2 regions of the Streptomyces sp. NPDC053079 genome follow, and region 1 is predicted to be linked to the other one. Evidence: riboswitches for the same ligand, from Rfam matches in the RefSeq annotation. Region 1 holds a riboswitch; the other holds the start of a gene.
The links. Region 1 has a riboswitch for S-adenosylmethionine ahead of ACIGXW_RS01455 (aminotransferase class V-fold PLP-dependent enzyme). Riboswitches for the same ligand answer to the same signal wherever they lie in the genome.
Positions count from the first base shown of each region.

Region 2: linked by a shared signal. The riboswitch ahead of thrC (threonine synthase) and the one ahead of ACIGXW_RS01455 (aminotransferase class V-fold PLP-dependent enzyme) in region 1 are both predicted to bind S-adenosylmethionine.

Region 1 covers NZ_JBITZJ010000001.1:319,255-328,105, forward strand. Annotated here, with positions in the region: gene ACIGXW_RS01425 (NlpC/P60 family protein) at 1-217, opposite strand, end outside; gene ACIGXW_RS01430 (NlpC/P60 family protein) at 504-1,574, opposite strand; gene ACIGXW_RS01435 (NYN domain-containing protein) at 1,748-3,100, opposite strand; gene ACIGXW_RS01440 (hypothetical protein) at 3,141-3,380, opposite strand; gene ACIGXW_RS01445 (rhomboid family intramembrane serine protease) at 3,536-4,255, shown strand; gene ACIGXW_RS01450 (Lrp/AsnC ligand binding domain-containing protein) at 4,252-4,533, shown strand; gene ACIGXW_RS01455 (aminotransferase class V-fold PLP-dependent enzyme) at 4,563-5,918, opposite strand; SAM riboswitch class IV at 6,062-6,178, opposite strand; gene trpD (anthranilate phosphoribosyltransferase) at 6,240-7,304, opposite strand; gene ACIGXW_RS01465 (cytochrome bc complex cytochrome b subunit) at 7,458-8,851, opposite strand, start outside.
Region 2 covers NZ_JBITZJ010000002.1:132,231-141,081, reverse strand. Annotated here, with positions in the region: gene ACIGXW_RS07880 (cold-shock protein) at 1-37, opposite strand, end outside; gene ACIGXW_RS07875 (MoaD/ThiS family protein) at 472-747, opposite strand; gene thrC (threonine synthase) at 826-2,100, opposite strand; SAM riboswitch class I at 2,118-2,262, opposite strand; gene ACIGXW_RS07865 (glucosyl-3-phosphoglycerate synthase) at 2,414-3,361, shown strand; gene ACIGXW_RS07860 (trehalose-6-phosphate synthase) at 3,403-4,887, shown strand; gene otsB (trehalose-phosphatase) at 4,972-5,811, opposite strand; gene ACIGXW_RS07850 (DUF3263 domain-containing protein) at 5,913-6,182, opposite strand; gene ACIGXW_RS07845 (extracellular solute-binding protein) at 6,193-7,446, opposite strand; gene ACIGXW_RS07840 (SIS domain-containing protein) at 7,697-8,602, shown strand; gene ACIGXW_RS07835 (ROK family protein) at 8,764-8,851, shown strand, end outside.

The DNA of each region.
Region 1 (8,851 bases):
TGTACTTCTCGGTGGCCTGCTCCGCCTGCTCGTAGAGCTGGTCGAGCTGCGCTTTCACCGTCCCCGGAGCCTTGGAGTCGTCGGCGGTGTCACCGGGGCTTGCGCCCGCCGGGGCCGCCGAGAGGGCGGCCGCGGCGGTGGCCACGGCGGCGGACAGAACGGTGACCCGGACGCTCTGGGTGAGACCGGACTGCGAAGGACGGCGATGGGACGCCACTGGGTGCCGCACTCCCTTCCACTGTGTGCGGACCCTGCCGCCCGGTTGACGGGCGGTCGACGGCCGGGCACCGCGCGGCAGACAGTAGCGGCGTGCTCACCCCCGGTTCAAAGACCTCGCCGGGGCGGGGAATCCCGACAAGACGAACGCCCCGCCGGAGACGCAGGTCACCGGCGGGGCGTGGTGTCAGTTGCCGTAGCCGTGATTCGCCCGAACGGGCGGTGCGGCGCGGCGGGGGGTTTGGGCCATGGGGGTACTCCCCCCGCCGTTCGGGCGAGGGGGGAGGTCAGCCCACCCGGACGCCGAACTGGAAGGGCATGTTGCTCATCGGCTCGTACCGCACGTTGGTGCCCGACCGGGGCGCGTGCAGCACCTGGCCGTTGCCCGCGTACAGGCCCACGTGGTGGAGGTCGCCGTAGAAGATCACCAGGTCGCCGGGCTTGAGGGAGCCCTGGTCGTAGATGCGGGTGCCGGCGTTGGCCTGGTCCTGCGAGATGCGCGGCAGGGTGACGCCGGCCTGTGCGTACGCCCAGGAGGTGAGCCCGGAGCAGTCGAAGGAGTTGGGGCCGGTCGCGCCCCAGACGTACGGCGAGCCGATCTTGCTCTGCGCGGCGCTGAGGGCACCGCCGGCGCGCTGCGAGGTGGGCAGGGACTTGCCCAGGTCCGGGCGGCTCTCGGAGCGCCCGGCGCGGGAGCCGTCCGTACCCCCCTTGGCCCCGTCCTTGCCGGCCGAATCGCTCTCGCCGAGGACCTCGGCGCGCTCCTTGGCGGTGAGGGTGTTGAGCAGGTCGCGGGCCTCGCCGAGCTTGCCCTGGACCTCGCTCTTGCGCTCCCCCAGCGCCTTGCGGGTCGACTCCAGGTCGGCGAGCTTGCCGGTGGCCTCGGCGCGCTCCTGGCGCAGCGTGCGCTGCTTGGCGGCTATCTGCTGGAGGGTGTCGGCCTGCTTGGCGCTCAGCTGGTTGAGGGTGGACGCCTTCTCGAGGTAGGAGTCCGGGTCGGAGGAGAGCAGCAGCTGCAGGGTCGGGTCGATGGAGCCGCTGCGGTACTGGGCGGTGGCCATCGAGCCGAGGCCGTCGCGGAGCTTGTTGAGCTCCTCCTGGCCGCGGGCGACCTTGTCCTGGAGCTCGCCGACCTGCTTCTCGAGCTTCTCCTGCTTCTCCTTGGCCCCGTTGTACTTCTCGGTGGCCTGCTCCGCCTCTTCGTGAAGCTTGTCGACCTTCGTCTTGACGTCCGTCTTGGAAGGCTGGGGGTCGGCGCTCGCGGACTGCGCGGAGAGGGCGACGGCCGCGGCGGCGGTCGCGGTCAGCACGGTCACCCGAGTGCGACTCGGCTGCTTGGGACGACGGTGGGAGGCCACGGAGCGAGCCCCTCCTCTTCCTCGAACAGAAAATCACGGTACGGAGGTTCGAGGCCCGACCCTAGTGAGCGGAATGTGATCCATTCAAATTCTCGTGCGAAAAATCTGCACCGTCAGTCCAACCTTTACCAAGGCGGCCCCTCAGGTCACACAGACTTAAGCGGACGTATCGCTCATGTACGAGCAAGTCGCTTGAGCAGCAACGCCGATGCGACCGGCCGCGCCCCCGCCTTGGCGACCCCGTCCGCGACCTCGCGGTCGGTGGAGACCACCACGACCGGACGGCCCGGCGGCTCGGCGCGCACGAGCTGGCGGATCAGCTCGTCCGCCGTCACCCCGGGCTTGCTGAACAGCACCCGCACCCCGCGCGGCGGCGCCAGCAGCACCGGCGCCGCGAGCTCGGCCCCGTCGAAGACACAGGTCACCTCGGCGCCGGTCTGCGCGGCCAGCATCGCCAGCCCGCCCAGCAGCCGCAGCCGCTGCTTGTCCAGCGGCATCGTCGGATAGCCGGTCTTGGTGACGTTGTAGCCGTCGACCACCAGATGCGCCTGAGGCAGCGCCAACAGCTGGTCCAGCAGGGCCGGATCGGTCTCCGACAGGGCCCGCGTGGCGATGTCCTTGGGCGTCATCGTGCCCGGCTGGACGGCCTCGACCGTGTCCGCCGGGTGAACGGAGGCGGGCGGCAGCGCCAGCTCGCGCCGCAGCCCCTGCGCCGCGTCCAGCACCGTGTCCAGCAGCAGCCGCAGCCGCATGTCCTCCACGCTGCGCCCCTCGCGGGCCGCCCGGCGGCTCGCCTCCAGGCCGGCCTCGGCCTCCGCCAGCCGCGCCTTGACGCGCCGCGTCTCGGCCAGGGCCGCCGCCTTCTCGGCCGCGGCCTCCGAACGCACCGACTCCAGCTCCGTCTGCGCCTTGCGCAGCGCCGCCTCGCCGCGCCGCACGTCGCTGACGGCGCTGCGCAGCTTGCGCTGGTGCGACTCGGCCTCCCTGCGCGCGGTCTCCAGCTCGGCCCGCACGCGCTCGTTCTCCGCCCGCGCCTCGGCCCGCGCGGCCGCCAGCTCCTCGCGCAGCCGGCGCAGTTCGCGCTGGGCCTCCTCGCCGGCCCGCTCGGCGCTCGCCCGCTGGGCCTCCTCGCCGGCCGCGGTGACCAGCTTGACCCAGCCCGGCGGGCGCAGCACGAAGGCCATGGCCGCCACGTCCTCCGGGTCGGCCGCCGCCGGCGGGGAACCGGCGTCGAGCGCCTCCGCCAGCTCGGAGCCCGTCTCGCGCAGCCGCGCGGAGATGCGCTGGCGGAACACGGCGTCGCTCTCGACGGCCGCCGCCATGGCGTTCCCGGCGAACTTGGCCCGCCGGGTGGGGGTGAACCGGGCGTACTGCCGCAACTGGGGCGGAAGTTCGGTGACCGTCAGGCCGCCGAACGCCTCGGCGACGAGCCCGATGACGCGCCGCCTGATCCCCTCGGGCAGGGGACGGTCGAGCACCTCGGTGACGCCGTCGTCGGCCCCGCCGGCATCACCGGCCGCCTCCACGCCGTCAGTGTGCTCCACCACCGTTCATCGCTCCCGTTCTTCAGGCACTCGCGCCCGGCCGGTCCACCAGCTCGATCTGGTCGACCACGTTGCACCAACGGCACCGCACGGACTCGATCGTCTCACTGACGACCTCGCGCTCCTCCACCTTCGACTCCCCCGCGAGATCGAGGTGCACGTAGTCGACGGCCTTCGTCGTACGCGTGACGTCGAACCGGGTGAGATTGCCGCACAGCGTGCAGCGCCACCGGGTGTCGGCTGTCGGCCGGGGAACGCCCATGGTGTCGTCCATCCTCGTTCGCGGTGCATACGGTCGGTGGAGTGCTTTTCGTAACCCTACGGCCTGGTGGTCGCCGAGCGCGGGGGCACGGGCCCGAGCGGGCGGACCGGCGAGGCACTCTGTGCTGGTTACGCCCGGTACGCCATGATCTGGTCATGATCAGAACGGCATGGCGCCCGGGCCGGGGCGGCATCCCCTGGGTGACCTGGACGCTCCTGGGCGGCTGCTGCGCGGCCTTCCTCGCCGGCCCCGCCTCGGGCCTGAACGCCTCCTACGGCACCGGCCCCGCGCTGCTGTCCGCCCAGACCGCCTACTTCGAGCGCTGGGGCGTCGTACCGCACGAGCTGTGGCACGGCCCCCTGCTGGGTCTGTGCACCCCGCTCACGGCGCTCTTCGTCCACGGCAACTGGCTGCATCTGCTCGGCAACATGCTCTTCCTCTACGTCTTCGGCGCCATGACCGAGGCACGCATGGGCCGCTCCGCCTTCGCCTGCTGCTACCTCCTCACCGGCTACCTGGCGCTGCTCGGCTACGCGGTCGTGCACGCCCAGTCCGAGCGCACCCTCGTGGGAGCGTCCGGCGCCATCTCCGGCGTGCTGGGGGCGTTCCTCTATCTCTTCCCCAGGGCGCGCGTCACCAGCCTCTTCCCCTTCCTCTTCTTCCTGCCGCTGCGCTTTCCGGCCTGGGCCGTACTACTGTTCTGGTTCGTTCTGCAGTGGCTGGCGACGGGCACGGAGGCCGGACGGCCGGGGATCGCCTATCTGGCCCATGTCCTGGGCTTCTCGCTCGGCTTCGGCTTCGCCTGGGTCCACCGCACGGCTGCGGCTAGAGTGAAGAACGCAGCCAGGTCCACCGAAGGAGACAAGCCGACGTGATCACTTCGATCGTGCTCATCAAGACCGACGTGGACCGGATCCCCGAGATCGCCGAGAAGATCGCCGCGCTCGAGGGCGTCAGCGAGGTCTACTCCGTCACCGGGGCGCACGATCTGATCGCGATGGTGCGGGTGGCCCGGCACGACGACCTCGCGGACGTCATCCCGGGCCGGATCAGCAAGGTGCCGGGCGTGGCCTCCACGGAGACGCACATCGCCTTCCGCACGTACTCGCAGCACGACCTGGAAGCGGCCTTCGCCATCGGCCTGGACAACTGACCACAGCGCCCCGCGAGGGGCGCGGGGCACTAGGCGGCCACGTCCGGCACGCAACGGCCGCCTTCGGTGCGGTAGATCCAGCGCGCGCCGTTGGCCACCAGCTCCCCCACGGCCCGGACGAACCGCTCGACGTGCTCGTCGGGGGTGCCGGCGCCGAAGCTGACCCGGATGGCGTTGAGCGACTGCCCCTCGTCGGGGGCGCCGCACTCCCCCGGGGCGTCCGGCTCGCCGCCCAGCAGCGTCCGCACCAGCGGATGGGCGCAGAACAGTCCGTCGCGGACCCCGATGCCGTACTCGGCCGACAGCGCGGCAGCGAAGTGCGAGCTGTTCCAGCCGTCCACGACGAAGGAGATGACGCCCACGCGCGGGGCGTCCTCGCCGAACAGCGACAGCACCCGAACCCCGGGCACCGCGGCCAGGCCCGCCCGCACCCGGTCGACCAGGTGCCGCTCGCGCGCCACCAGCCGGTCGAAGCCCGCCTCGGTCAGCGCCCTGCAGGCGGCGGCGACGGCGTAGACGCCGATGACGTTGGGCGAACCGGCCTCGTGCCGGGCGGCGCTGTCGTGCCACTCCACGTCCACACCGCCGTCCGCCCGGCGGGCCACCGCGCGGCTCGCCCCGCCGCCCGCCAGGTACGGCTCGGCGCCCCGCAGCCAGTCGGCGCGCCCGGCCAGGACGCCCGAGCCGAACGGCGCGTAGAGCTTGTGACCGGAGAAGGCGACCCAGTCGACGTCCAACTCGGCGATGTCCACGGGGTGGTGAGGGGCCAGCTGCGCGGCGTCCAGCACGATGCGCGCCCCGTGCGCATGGGCGGCCGCGGCCAGCTCCCGCACGGGCCACACCTCGCCCGTCACATTGGACGCCCCGGTCACACAGACCAGGGCGGGACCGTAGGGGTCGCGGTCGGCCAGCGCCCGCTCCAGCGCCTCGACGGCCTCCCGCGGGGAACGCGGGGCGTCGAGGTAGGTGACGTCCGCTTCGTTCCAGGGCAGCAGGGCGGCGTGGTGCTCGGTCTCGAAGACGAACACCCGGCAGCCGGCGGGCAGTACGGCGGCGAGGAGGTTGAGCGAGTCGGTGGTGGACCGGGTGAAGACGACCTGGTCGTCGGCGCGGCAGCCGAGGAAGTCGGCGACCGCCGCCCGGCTGTTCTCGAAGAGGTCGGTGGACAGCTGCGAGAGGTAACCCGCGCCCCGGTGCACGCTGCCGTAGTACGGCGCGTACGCGGCGACGTCGTCCCAGACCCGCTGCAGCGCGGGGGCGCTGGCGGCGTAGTCGAGGGCCGCGTACGTCACCTCGCCCCCGGTGACGAGCGGCACGCGGACGTCGCGGCCGAGGACGGGCAGCGGTGCGGTGGTGGAAACAGCGTCAACAGCGCATGCGGACATGGCGAATTCTCCCGGCAAGGGCGATGGATGGATGCGCGCGCCCGGACAGGGGCGCGCGGAATTACCGGAAACGGGCCGTAGGCCCTAGCGCATTCGCTGCATCACGGAAGGATCTCCCTCGACAACCAGGATCCCTGGCGAGGGATCCGCGCTTGCCGCAGACGTCGCTGCCTGCGGCCTGGTCATCACCCGGGGCACCCCGCCACGGAAGGAGGGTTGCCGGACAGCAAGCCGGGGCCGTATCGCTGTCGCTCGTGACCTGGCCAGGAGTATGGCACAAACATCTCGCCCCGCGGAACCGTCGTCCCGCGGGGCGAGACGTCAGGCGTTGCTGGCCGCCACCCACCGCTCGAGCGCCCGCCGCGCCGCGCCGGAGTCGATGGCCTCCGCGGCCCGCTCCATCGCCGCCCGGATCTGCTCCGCGAGCGGGGCGTCCGCCGGCTCCAACGCCACCAGCGCCGCGGCCGCGTTCAGCAGGACCGCGTCCCGCACCGGTCCCTGCTCGCCCGCCAGCAGCCGCCGCGCCACGTCCGCGTTGTACGAGGCGTCGGCGCCGCGCAGAGCCTCCACCGGCACCAGTTCGATCCCCACGTCCCGCGGGTCGAAGGGCTCCTCCCGCACCGTGCCGTCCCGCACGATCCACACCCGCGAGGTCGCCGTGGTCGTCAGCTCGTCCAGCCCGTCGTCACCGCGGAAGACCAGCGCCGAGGAGCCGCGCTCGGCCAGCACGCCGGCCAGGATCGGCGCCATCCGGGCGTCGGCCACGCCGGTGGCCTGGGCACGCACCCGGGCCGGGTTGGTCAGCGGACCCAGCACATTGAAGGTCGTACGGATGCCCAGCTCGCGGCGGGCGGCCGCCACGTGCCGCAGCGCGGGGTGGAACTTCACGGCGAAGCAGAAGGTGATGCCCGCCTCCTGGGCCACCTCCACCACCCGGCGCGGGGTGAGGTCCAGATTGACCCCGAGCTTCTCCAGCACGTCGGAGGCGCCGCTGGCGGAGGACGCCGCGCGGTTGCCGTGCTTGACGACCTTCGCACCGGTGCCGGCGACGACGATCGAGGACATGGTGGAGATGTTGACGGTCTTGGCGCCGTCGCCGCCGGTGCCCACGATGTCCACGCTCGGGCCGGGCACCTCGATCAGATTGGCGTGCGCGTACATCGCGCGCACCAGGCCGGAGATCTCGGCCACCGTCTCGCCCTTGGCCCGCAGGGCCACCACGAAGCCCGCGATCTGCGCGTTCGTCGCCTCGCCGCGCATGATCCGGTCCATGGCCCAGGCGGTGTCGTCCGAGCTGAGGTCGACGTCGCTGAGCAGGGCGTCCAGTACGCGGGGCCAGGAGGGGGCCACCGAGCGCTCGCCGCCTGCCGGGGTCGCAACGTTCATGGTCCACACTCCTGGTGGTCTCTCGTGTCCGCAGGGCCCGATTGGGGGCCCGGGTCCAGCCTATCCACGACCGGGGACGGCGAAGAGCCCCGTCCATGCGATGGACGGGGCTCTCGCTGTGGCGATCAGTTCACTGTGATCAGCAGGCGGGGATCAGTGGTGGCCGTGGCCGCTGGTGATCTCCTGGTACTCCTCCGCGGTGGCCTTGGGGATGTGCGTCCCCTCGCCGTAGAAGCCCTTCGAGAGCTTGACCCGCAGCTTCTGCGTCGCGCCGGCCTTGCGGGCGACACCGTTCTCGTCCACCTCGGGCTCGAGCTCGAGCGGCCGGGGCTGCTCGTGCGCGGTGAGGGTGTGCAGCTGCTCCTGCGAGAGCGGCTCGTGGACCTCCACGAACTCACCGTGCGGCAGGCGCTTGATGATGCCGGACTCGCGGCCGTGCAGCACCTTCTCCTTGTCGCGACGCTGCAGACCCATGCAGATCCGGCGCGTGACGACGAAGGCGATGACCGGGCCGACGAAGAACGCGATCCGGACGAACCAGGTGATGGCGTTGATCGACAGGTTGAAGTGGGTCGCCCACAGGTCGTTTCCACCACCGACCAGCAGCACCAGGTACCAGGTCAGCCAGGCCACACCGAAGGCGGTGCGGGTCGGGGCGTTGCGCGGGCGGTCCAGCAGGTGGTGCTCACGCTTGTCGCCGGTGACCCAGGACTCGATGAACGGGTAGACCGCGATGGCCGCCAGGACCAGCGGGAAGATGACCAGCGGGATGAACACGCCCAGGACGAGCGTGTGACCCGCGAAGTTGATCTCCCAGCCCGGCATCACTCGGATGAGGCCCTCGGAGAAGCCCATGTACCAGTCGGGCTGCGCACCGGTGGACACCTGGTCCGGGCGGTACGGGCCCATGGCCCAGATCGGGTTGATCGTCGCGATGGCGGCGATGGCCGCGATCACACCGAAGACCAGGAAGAAGAAGCCTCCGGCCTTGGCCATGTAGACCGGCAGCAGCGGCATGCCGACCACGTTCTTGTTCGTCCGGCCGGGGCCGGGGAACTGCGTGTGCTTGTGGTAGAAGACCAGGATCAGGTGCGCCACCAGCAGGCCGAGCATGATGCCCGGCAGCAGCAGGACGTGGATCGAGAAGAACCGCGGCACGAAGTCCGAGCCGGGGAACTCGCCGCCGAAGAGGAACATCGAGATGTACGTGCCGACGATCGGCACGGACAGGATCGCGCCCTCCATGAAGCGGACACCGGTGCCCGAGAGCAGGTCGTCCGGCAGGGAGTAACCGGTGAAACCGGTGAACATGCCGAGGACCAGCAGCAGGAAGCCGAACAGCCAGTTGACCTCACGCGGCTTGCGGAACGCGCCGGTGAAGAACACGCGCATCATGTGCACGAGCATGGCCGCGACGAAGATCAGCGCCGCCCAGTGGTGGATCTGCCGGATGAGCAGACCACCGCGGACGTCGAAGCTGATGTCGACCGTCGACTTGAACGCCTCGGACATCCGCATGCCCTGCATGGGGACGTACGAGCCGTGGT
Region 2 (8,851 bases), on a different contig from region 1:
TCTCCGCGTTGAACCACTTGACGGTGCCCTGAGCCATGCCTAACTCCCCTATTACTGGCCCTTGCGCAGGACCGCACCTCGCGGACCCGGGTCAGACCTCACCCCCAGACAGGTTGGGGGTGTGCGCCGGAACGCGTCGACCGCGGCTGAATGTATCTGCACGGATGCCGTCTGCAACAGGTCAGTCGGACGAGAATTCCGGGCGTGGCCGAGTGCTTATTAGCACCGATTTCCACCGCTTCCCGGGCAAGTCGGGCCGGGCATAACGCAACCAACCCGACAATTCGTGCACACGTTACGCGCACAACTTGACGGGTTCTCATATGCGTTCGGCAGTGACACCGGAGGGGGAACGCCCCAACTGTATCGCGCTTCAACAGACGGAATCACCCCGTCCGTTTAACGTGCGGGGTGATTCCAGGGAATTGCTCAGGAACGCTGCGAAAAGCTCAGGCCAATGATTTAGCCCGCTCAGCCGCCGGCCACAGCCGGAATGATCGAGACCCCCGCCCCGTCGGGCGTGGCGGCCTCGAGCCCGCCCTCGAAGCGCACGTCGTCGTCATTGACGTACACATTGACGAACCGGCGCAGCCTGCCGCTCTCGTCGAGGACCCGGGCGGCGATTCCGGGGTGGTTCGCCTCGAGGGACGCGATGACCTCGGCGAGGGTGGCCCCCTCGGCGCTGACCTCGGCCTGGCCGGAGGTGTAGGTACGAAGGATGGTGGGGATACGGACGCTGACGCTCATGGGATCACCTTTGAGTGGAGGCCGGACACACTCAGCCCGTCCGGCGATTGAGGACCGGGGTGCGGGGCGGAGCCCCGCTCAGGAGCGGGCGGCCCTGAACGCGTCCAGCGACGGCCGGATCGTCACCGTCGGCCCCGCCGCCACGGCGTCGAGCGTCTTCAACCCGTCCCCCGTGTTGAGCACGACGGTGGTCAGCGCCGGATCGAGCACACCCGCCTCGATCAGCTTGCGGGTCACCCCCACCGTCACCCCGCCGGCCGTCTCCGCGAAGATGCCCTCCGTCCGGGCCAGCAGTCTGATCGCGTCGACGATCTCGGCGTCCGTCACGTCCTCGACGGCGCCGCCCGTCCGCCGCGCGATGTCGAGCACGTACGGCCCGTCCGCGGGGTTGCCGATCGCGAGGGACTTCGCGATCGTGTCCGGCTTCACCGGCCGGACGACGTCGTGGCCGTCCTTGAACGCCCGCGACACCGGCGAGCAGCCCTCCGCCTGGGCGCCGAAGATCTTGTACGGGCGGTCCTCGACCAGCCCGAGCGCGATGAGCTCCTTCAGCCCCTTGTCGATCTTCGTCAGCTGCGAGCCCGAGGCGATCGGCACGACGATCTGGTCCGGCAGCCGCCAGCCCAGTTGTTCGCAGATCTCGTACGCGAGCGTCTTCGACCCCTCGCCGTAGTACGGCCGGAGGTTGACGTTGACGAAGCCCCAGCCCTCCCCGAGCGGGTCGCCGATGAGCTCGGAGCAGAAGCGGTTGACGTCGTCGTAGGTGCCCTCGATGCCGACGAGGTCGCCGCCGTAGACCGCGGCCATGACGACCTTGCCGGCCTCCAGGTCGTGCGGGATGAACACGCAGGACTCCAGGCCCGCGCGGGCCGCCGCCGCGCCGACCGCGCCGGCGAGGTTGCCGGTGGAGGAGCAGGAGAGGGTGGTGAAGCCGAAGGCGCGGGCGGCCTCGACGGCGATGGCGACGACGCGGTCCTTGAAGGAGTGCGTGGGGTTGCCGGAGTCGTCCTTGACGTACAGGCCGCCGGTGACGCCCAGTTCGCGGGCGAGGTTGTCGGCCTTGACGAGCTTGGTGAAGCCGGGGTTGAGGTTCGGTTTGCCGGCGACATCGGCGGGGACCGGCAGCAGCGGGGCGTACCGCCAGATGCTGGCGGGGCCGGCCTCGATGCGCCGGCGCAGCTCCTCCGGGTCGCCGGCCGGGAGCTCGTACGCCACCTCCAGCGGACCGAAGCAGACGGCGCAGGCGAAGACCGGCCCGAGGTCGAAGCGCTCGCCGCACTCGCGGCAGGAGAGCGCGACGGCGGGGCCGAAGGAGGGTACGACGGTACGACTTTCAACGGCTTGCACAGCCATGGAGGCGAGGCCCTTTCTCCTCATCTTCCCCACGACGAACCTCGTCGTGAGACGGAATTGGCACCTTCCCCGCCGGGAGCCTCGCCGCAGTGAACGACAAGACCGGCTGGAGGGTTGCCGGGGCTTCATCGGGCCGTGTCCCTCTGCCCCTCTGGATGAGCGGTATGGCACTGGGCGGGGCCCAGGCGTTTGTGCGCACGACGACCCCGACATAGGACGGGCGTCCGCGTTGTTCAAGACTGTAACGGAAGGGATGGCCGCGCGAGAGGGCCGTCCGCACCGCGAGATGCGTCACGAACGAGGAGTAATTCACGTGCTGGAAGAGGTGGAGCGCTGGCTGGCCCGGCGGTCCTGGTCCGCAGCAGACCGTCCGCTCGACCAGCTTCTGGCCGCGAAGGGCGGCACCGGCACCACGGTCAGCGTCGTGCTGCCGGCGCTGAACGAGGAGGCCACGGTCGGGGCCATCGTGGCCACGATCCGCCGGGAGCTGATGACCGAGGCCGTACCCCTGGTGGACGAGCTGGTGGTGCTGGACTCCGGCTCCACGGACCGTACGGGCGAGGTCGCGGCGGCGGCCGGGGCGCGCGTGGTGCACCGCGACGAGGTCCTGCCGCGGCTGCCCGCGCTGCCCGGCAAGGGCGAGGTGCTGTGGCGGTCGCTGCTGGCGACCACCGGCGACATCGTCTGCTTCATCGACGCCGACCTCAAGGACTTCTCCGCGGGCTTCGTCTCCGGCATCGTCGGCCCGCTGCTGACCGACCCGGACGTGCACTTCGTCAAGGGCATGTACGACCGTCCGCTGGGCGAGGTCTCCGGCCAGGGCGGCCGGGTCACCGAGCTGGTGGCGCGCCCGCTGCTGAACCTGCACTGGCCACAGCTGGCGGGCTTCGTCCAGCCGCTGGGCGGCGAGTACGCGGCCCGCCGCTCACTGCTGGAGCAGCTGCCGTTCCCGGTGGGCTACGGCGTGGAGCTGGGGCTGCTGGTGGACGCGCTGCACACGGTGGGCCTGGACGCGCTGGCGCAGGTGGACGTCGGCGTGCGCGTGCACCGTCACCAGGACGGGCGGGCCCTGGGCCGGATGGCCGCCGCGATCTACCGCACCGCGCAGCTGCGGCTGGCGCGCGGCCATCTGGTGCGTCCGGCGCTCACCCAGTTCGAGCGCACGGCGGAAGGGTTCGTGCCGCGCACGTACGCGGTGGACACCGAGGAGCGGCCGCCGATGGCCGGAATACCCGAGTACGCCCGACGGCGCGCCGCGTAAGCGTACGTTTGAGCGGTTCCCTCAAGGGCAAGGCTGCGGTCATGGTCGCTGAGCACACGCCGGACGCACCGATCGCCGCCGCGCCGATCGTCGTGGCCTCCAACCGGGGGCCCGTCTCGTACAAGCCGCGCGAGGACGGCTCGCTCGTGGCGGGGCGGGGCGGCGGCGGGCTGGTCTCGGGGCTGAGCGAGATCGGGCGGGACCCCAAGGGGGCGGCGGCGGTGTGGGTGTGCGCCGCGCTGGGCCCCGGCGACCGCGAGGCGGCCGGGCGCGCGGGCCGAAGACTGGCGTCGGCCGACACCGGCGGACATCAGGTGCGGATGCTCGACATCCCGCCGGAAACCTTCGCCGCCGCGTACAACGGCGTGGCCAACTCCGTGCTGTGGTTCCTCCACCACATGCTCTGGCAGACCCCGCTGGAGCCCTCCTTCGACGCCGCCTTCCGCGCCCAGTGGGCGGCGTACGAGGCGTACAACGCCGCCTTCGCGGACGCGATCGCCGAGGAGGCCGCGGAGGGCGCCTGCGTGCTGGTGCAGGACTACCACCTGACGCTGGTCCCGGGGCTGCTGCGCGCCCGCCGCCCGGACCTGCGGATCGGGCACTTCTCGCACACCCCCTGGGCCCCGCCCGACTACTACCGGCTGCTGCCGGACGACGTGGCCGCGCAGGTGTTGCGCGGCGTCCTGGGCGGCGACCGGGCGGCGTTCCTGACCCGCCGCTGGGCCGAGGCGTTCGCCGCGTGCTGCGAGAGCACGCTCGGGGCGGAGACGGTGCGCGAGGGCGGCGTGGTCACGGCGGTGCGCTTCGAGGGCCGTACGACCCGGCTCGGCGTGCACGGACTGGGCGCGGACGCGGACTTCCTGCGGGAGCGGGCGCACCGGCCGGACGTCGAGGAGCGGCTGGCGGCGCTGCGGGAGCGCGTCGGTCCGGGCCGCCGGACGATCGTCCGCGTGGACCGCACCGAGCTGTCGAAGAACATCGTGCGCGGCCTGCACGCGTTCCGGCGGCTGCTGCAGGACCATCCGCAGTGGCAGGGCCGGGTGGTGCACATCGCCTTCGCCTACCCCTCGCGGCAGGACCTCGCCGTCTACCGCGACTACATGGCGGAGGTCGGGCGGCTGGCCCGCGAGATCAACGCCGAGTTCGGCACGGAGGACTGGGAGCCGGTGGCCCTCCATCTGGAGGACGACTTCGCCCGCTCCCTGGCCGCCTACCGGCTGGCGGACGTGGCCCTGGTCAACCCCATCCGCGACGGCATGAACCTTGTCGCCAAGGAGGTCCCGGTCGTCTCCGACCACGGCTGCGCCCTGGTCCTGTCCCGTGAGGCGGGGGCGGCGGCGGAGCTGGGCGAGGAGGCCCTCACCATCAATCCGTACGACATCGAGGCCACCGCCCGCGCGCTCCACCTGGCCCTGCTGATGGACCCCGGCGAGCGCGCCGAACGCACGAAGCGGTTGGCCGCGGCGGCGACGGCACTACCGCCGGGGCGCTGGTTCGCGGAGCAGCTACGGGCGCTCGAACTGTGACAGTTCCAGCACGTCCGGCGATTGAGGACAAAACCAGCCCGTCCGGCATGTGAGGACCGGGGGTCCGGGGGCGGAGCCCCCGGGTCAGCCGATCCCGGCCGCCAGCGCCGTCAGCAGCTCCACCACGCCCGCCGGCCCGTCCACCACGAGGTCCGCCCGCTCCGCGAGCACCGCGACTTCGGCGCTGCCACTGCACACGAGCGTGCCGGGCACCCCCTCGGAGCGCAGCTTCTCGACCGCCGCGAAGGCGGCGAGGTCGCCGAGGTCGTCGCCGGCGTACAGGACGCAGGAGGCGTCGACCTCGCGCACGTACTCGGCGAGGGCGACGCCCTTGTCCATGCCGGGCGGGCGCAGCTCCAGCACCAGTCGGCCCGGCTCGACGATGAGGCCGTGGCGCGCGGCGAGTGCGGCGAGCGGTTCGCGCAGGGCGTCGAAGGCGGCCTGGGGGTCGGCGGCGCGCCGGGTGTGGACGGCGATGGCGCGGCCCTTGTCCTCGACCCACGTGCCCCGCCAGGCGCCCGACTCGTCCAGCACGCCCGGGAGTTCCGCCTGGACGGCGGCGACGCCCGGGTGCGGCGCGGGGGCGTGCACGGTGCCGGTGACGGCGTCCCAGCGCTCGGCGCCGTAGTGGCCGAGCACCACGAGGTGTTCCAGGCCGGGGACCCCGGCGAAGCCGCCGTAGCGCACCGCCACTCCGGCCGCGCGGCCGGTGATCACGGCGATGGAGCCCAGGTGCGGCGCGAGCCGGGCGAGGGCGGGCACGGCGCCGGAGTGGGCGCGGGCCTGCTCGGGGTCCGGCACGATCTCGGCGAGCGTGCCGTCGAAGTCGAGGGCGACGACCGCGCGTTCGGGCCGCGCCAGCAGTGCGGCCAGGCCGTCGCGGCCGGCGGCGGTCACGGGTTCCGGGAGGGGGTGGCTGCCCATACGCCGACCCTACCGGTGCCGCTGCCGCCGGGGCGGGCACTTGTACGGGACGTACGAACACCCAGGGGCGTACGCCCGCGAACCGTACGGTCGCGTCCGCGTCAGCGGCGCTCGCGCCGGGCGTCGCGCAGTCGCCGCAGCCGGTTGACCGTGACGGGGTCGTGGGCGAGGGCGCGCGGATCGTCGAGGAGGGCGTTGAGGAGCTGGTAGTAGCGGGTCGGGGTGATACCGAGGCGCTCGCGCACGGCCCGCTCCTTGGCACCGGGGCCGGGCCAGGAGCGCCGTTCCAGGGCGAGCACGGCCAGATCGCGCTCGGACAGCCCGTGCGCGGAGGGATCGCCCCCCGGCGGCTCGCCCCGGTCCTCGTTCACGTCACCCAACCTAACGGCCCGCGAGCTCCGTCGCCTCCGCCTCGCGCTGGATCTCGCCGAGGATGGCGGTCGGGTCGCCGCCCTTCTGCACGGCGGCGCCGATCTTTTCCTTGATCGTCGCGCTGACCTTCGCCCAGGACGTCTTGTCGGCCGGGTAGAACTCGGCGTTCTGCAGCTGCTCCAGGAACTGCCACAGGTGGCGGTAGCGCTGGTCGCCCTGCATCGCGGTGGACGCGGAGTTGGTCACCGGCAGCAGCTCGTACTGGCCGGTGAAGTTGAGCACGTTGTTCTTGCTGTAGACGAAGTCGAGGAACGTGCCGATCTGCGAGCCGTGACCGTTGCGCTTGAAGGCCATCATCCAGTCGGCGACGCCCATGGTCGACTGGGCCTTGCCCCTGATGCCGGGCAGGGGCGCCATGTCGAACTCGATGTTGTTGGCCTTGGCCTGCTGCATCAGCGTCGGGTGGCCGTGGAGCATGCCGACCTCGCCCTTGACGAACGCGTCGAAGACCTGCTGGCGGTTGGTGCGGGCCGGGTCGCCGGAGCCGGTGAGGTCCTTGCCGACGAGCTCGTCGCGCAGCCAGGTGAAGGCCTTGACGTTCTCGGGCGAGCTGATGATGTACGCACCGGTGTTGTCGGTGTAGCCACCGCCGCCGCCGAGCATCCACAGCATGGTCTCGGCCGGGGCCTCCTCGGGGCCGAAGGGCAAGCCGAAAGGTATCTTCACGCCGGCCGCCTTGAGCTTCACGGCGGCGGCCTGCAGCTCCTCCCAGCTCTCGGGGGCCTTGGCGATGCCGGCGCGGCGGAAGAGCGTCTTGTTGAAGAAGAGCAGGCGGGTACTGCCGACGAACGGCAGGCCGTACTGCACGCGGTGCACCTCCCCCGCCTTGGCGATCGAGGAGACGAACTCGGCCTGGGTGGGGATGGAGATCATCTGTTCGGCGCTGTAGAGCTTGCCGGCCGCGGCGAACTCGGCGTACGCGCCGATCTGCGCGAGGTCGGGGGCCTTGCCCGCGGCGACCAGGTCGGCGACCTTCTTGTCGACCTCGGTCCAGCTGTAGACCTCGACGTCGACCTTGATGCCACCGTGCTCCTTCTCGAACTCGCGGACCAGCGAGTCCCAGTACTTCTTGGAGGAGTTGCCCGGTTTGTCGCCATAGTCAGCAGCGATGAGCTTCAGCTTCTTGTCGCCGCCGGGGCCCTCGCTCCCGCACGCCGTCAGCGCGGGCGCCAACGCCGCCGTTGCGGCACCCGCCGCCGTCATGCCCAAGAACCGCCGCCGCTGCACTACTGCTACCCACCTTGTGGTTCGTGTTCGCCCTATGGAGGACCGTGAATCTCCCCCCTGGGATTCGCGAGTCCCGTGGAGACCGTGAGTTTCTCCCGCGCGCCACCTTACGGTCTACGGCTCCGGCGTTGCGCTTCGGTATCGCCGTAGCGGTCTTCCCCCAGGTCACAGAGGGCTGCTATCCACGGGAGGACCGCTAACCGCACCTCGCAAGGAGCAGCAGCGCATGAAGCCCTCCCCTTCCTCTGGCTCCCTCACCGGTCGTGAACTCGCCACCCAGCCCGACTGCTGGCGGCGCGCCGCCGAGGCCGCGGCGAGCGCGGCGGGCCTGCCCCGGCCGGGCGAGCGCGTGGCGGTGACCGGCTGCGGCACGTCGTGGTTCATGGCCCAGTCGTACGCGGCGCTGCGCGAGGCCGCCGGCCAGGGCGCGACGGACGCCTTCGCCGCGTCGGAGTTCCCGCTCACGCGCCCGTACGACCGGGTCGTGGCGATCACCCGCTCGGGCACGACGACGGAGGTGCTGCGCCTGCTGGACGCGGTGCGGGCACCCACCCTGGCGATCACGGCCGACCCGAAGACGCCGGTCATGGACGCGGCGGACGAGGTGGCGGTGCTGGACTGGGCGGACGAGGAGTCCGTGGTCCAGACCCGCTTCGCGACCACGGCCCTGGCCTACCTGCGGACGGCCGTGGAGGGCACGGGCCCGGTCGTCGCGGCCGCGGCGGACGCGGAGTGGGCCCTGGCCGACCCGCTGCCGGCGGCGGCGCTGGAGGCGGAGCAGTGGACGTTCCTGGGCAGCGGCTGGACCTATGGCCTGGCGCAGGAGGCGGCCCTGAAGATGCGCGAGGCGGCGGGCGCGTGGACGGAGTCGTACCCGGCGATGGAGTACCGCCACGGGCCGGTGGCGATCGCGGCGCCGGGCCGGGTGGTGTGGGGCTTCGGGACCCTCCCGGAAGGGCTGCCGGCCGACGTGACCCGCACGGGCGCCACCCTCACCCCCGCGGACACCACCCGCGACCCCATGGCCCACCTGGTCCGCGCCCAGCGCCTGGCGGTGGCGGTGGCGGAGTCGAGGGGCCTGAACCCGGACACGCCACGGAACCTGACGCGGAGCGTGGTCCTGGGCGAGTAGGACTGCCTGCCGGGCGGGCGAATCCAGCCCGTCCGGCGATGGAGGACCGGGACCCGGGGCGGAGCCGCGAAGCCCGCCGCGGGCGGGAAACGGCGCCGCACACCCCCCACCCCCGGCGAGTGGACTAGACCTTTCATGCCCGGACGCGCAAAACTACATGCGTGAAACACGTCATCGCCCTGGACGTGGGCGGCACCGCCATCAAGGCCGCGCTGATCGGCCCCGACCACGCGCTCCTGCACGAGACCA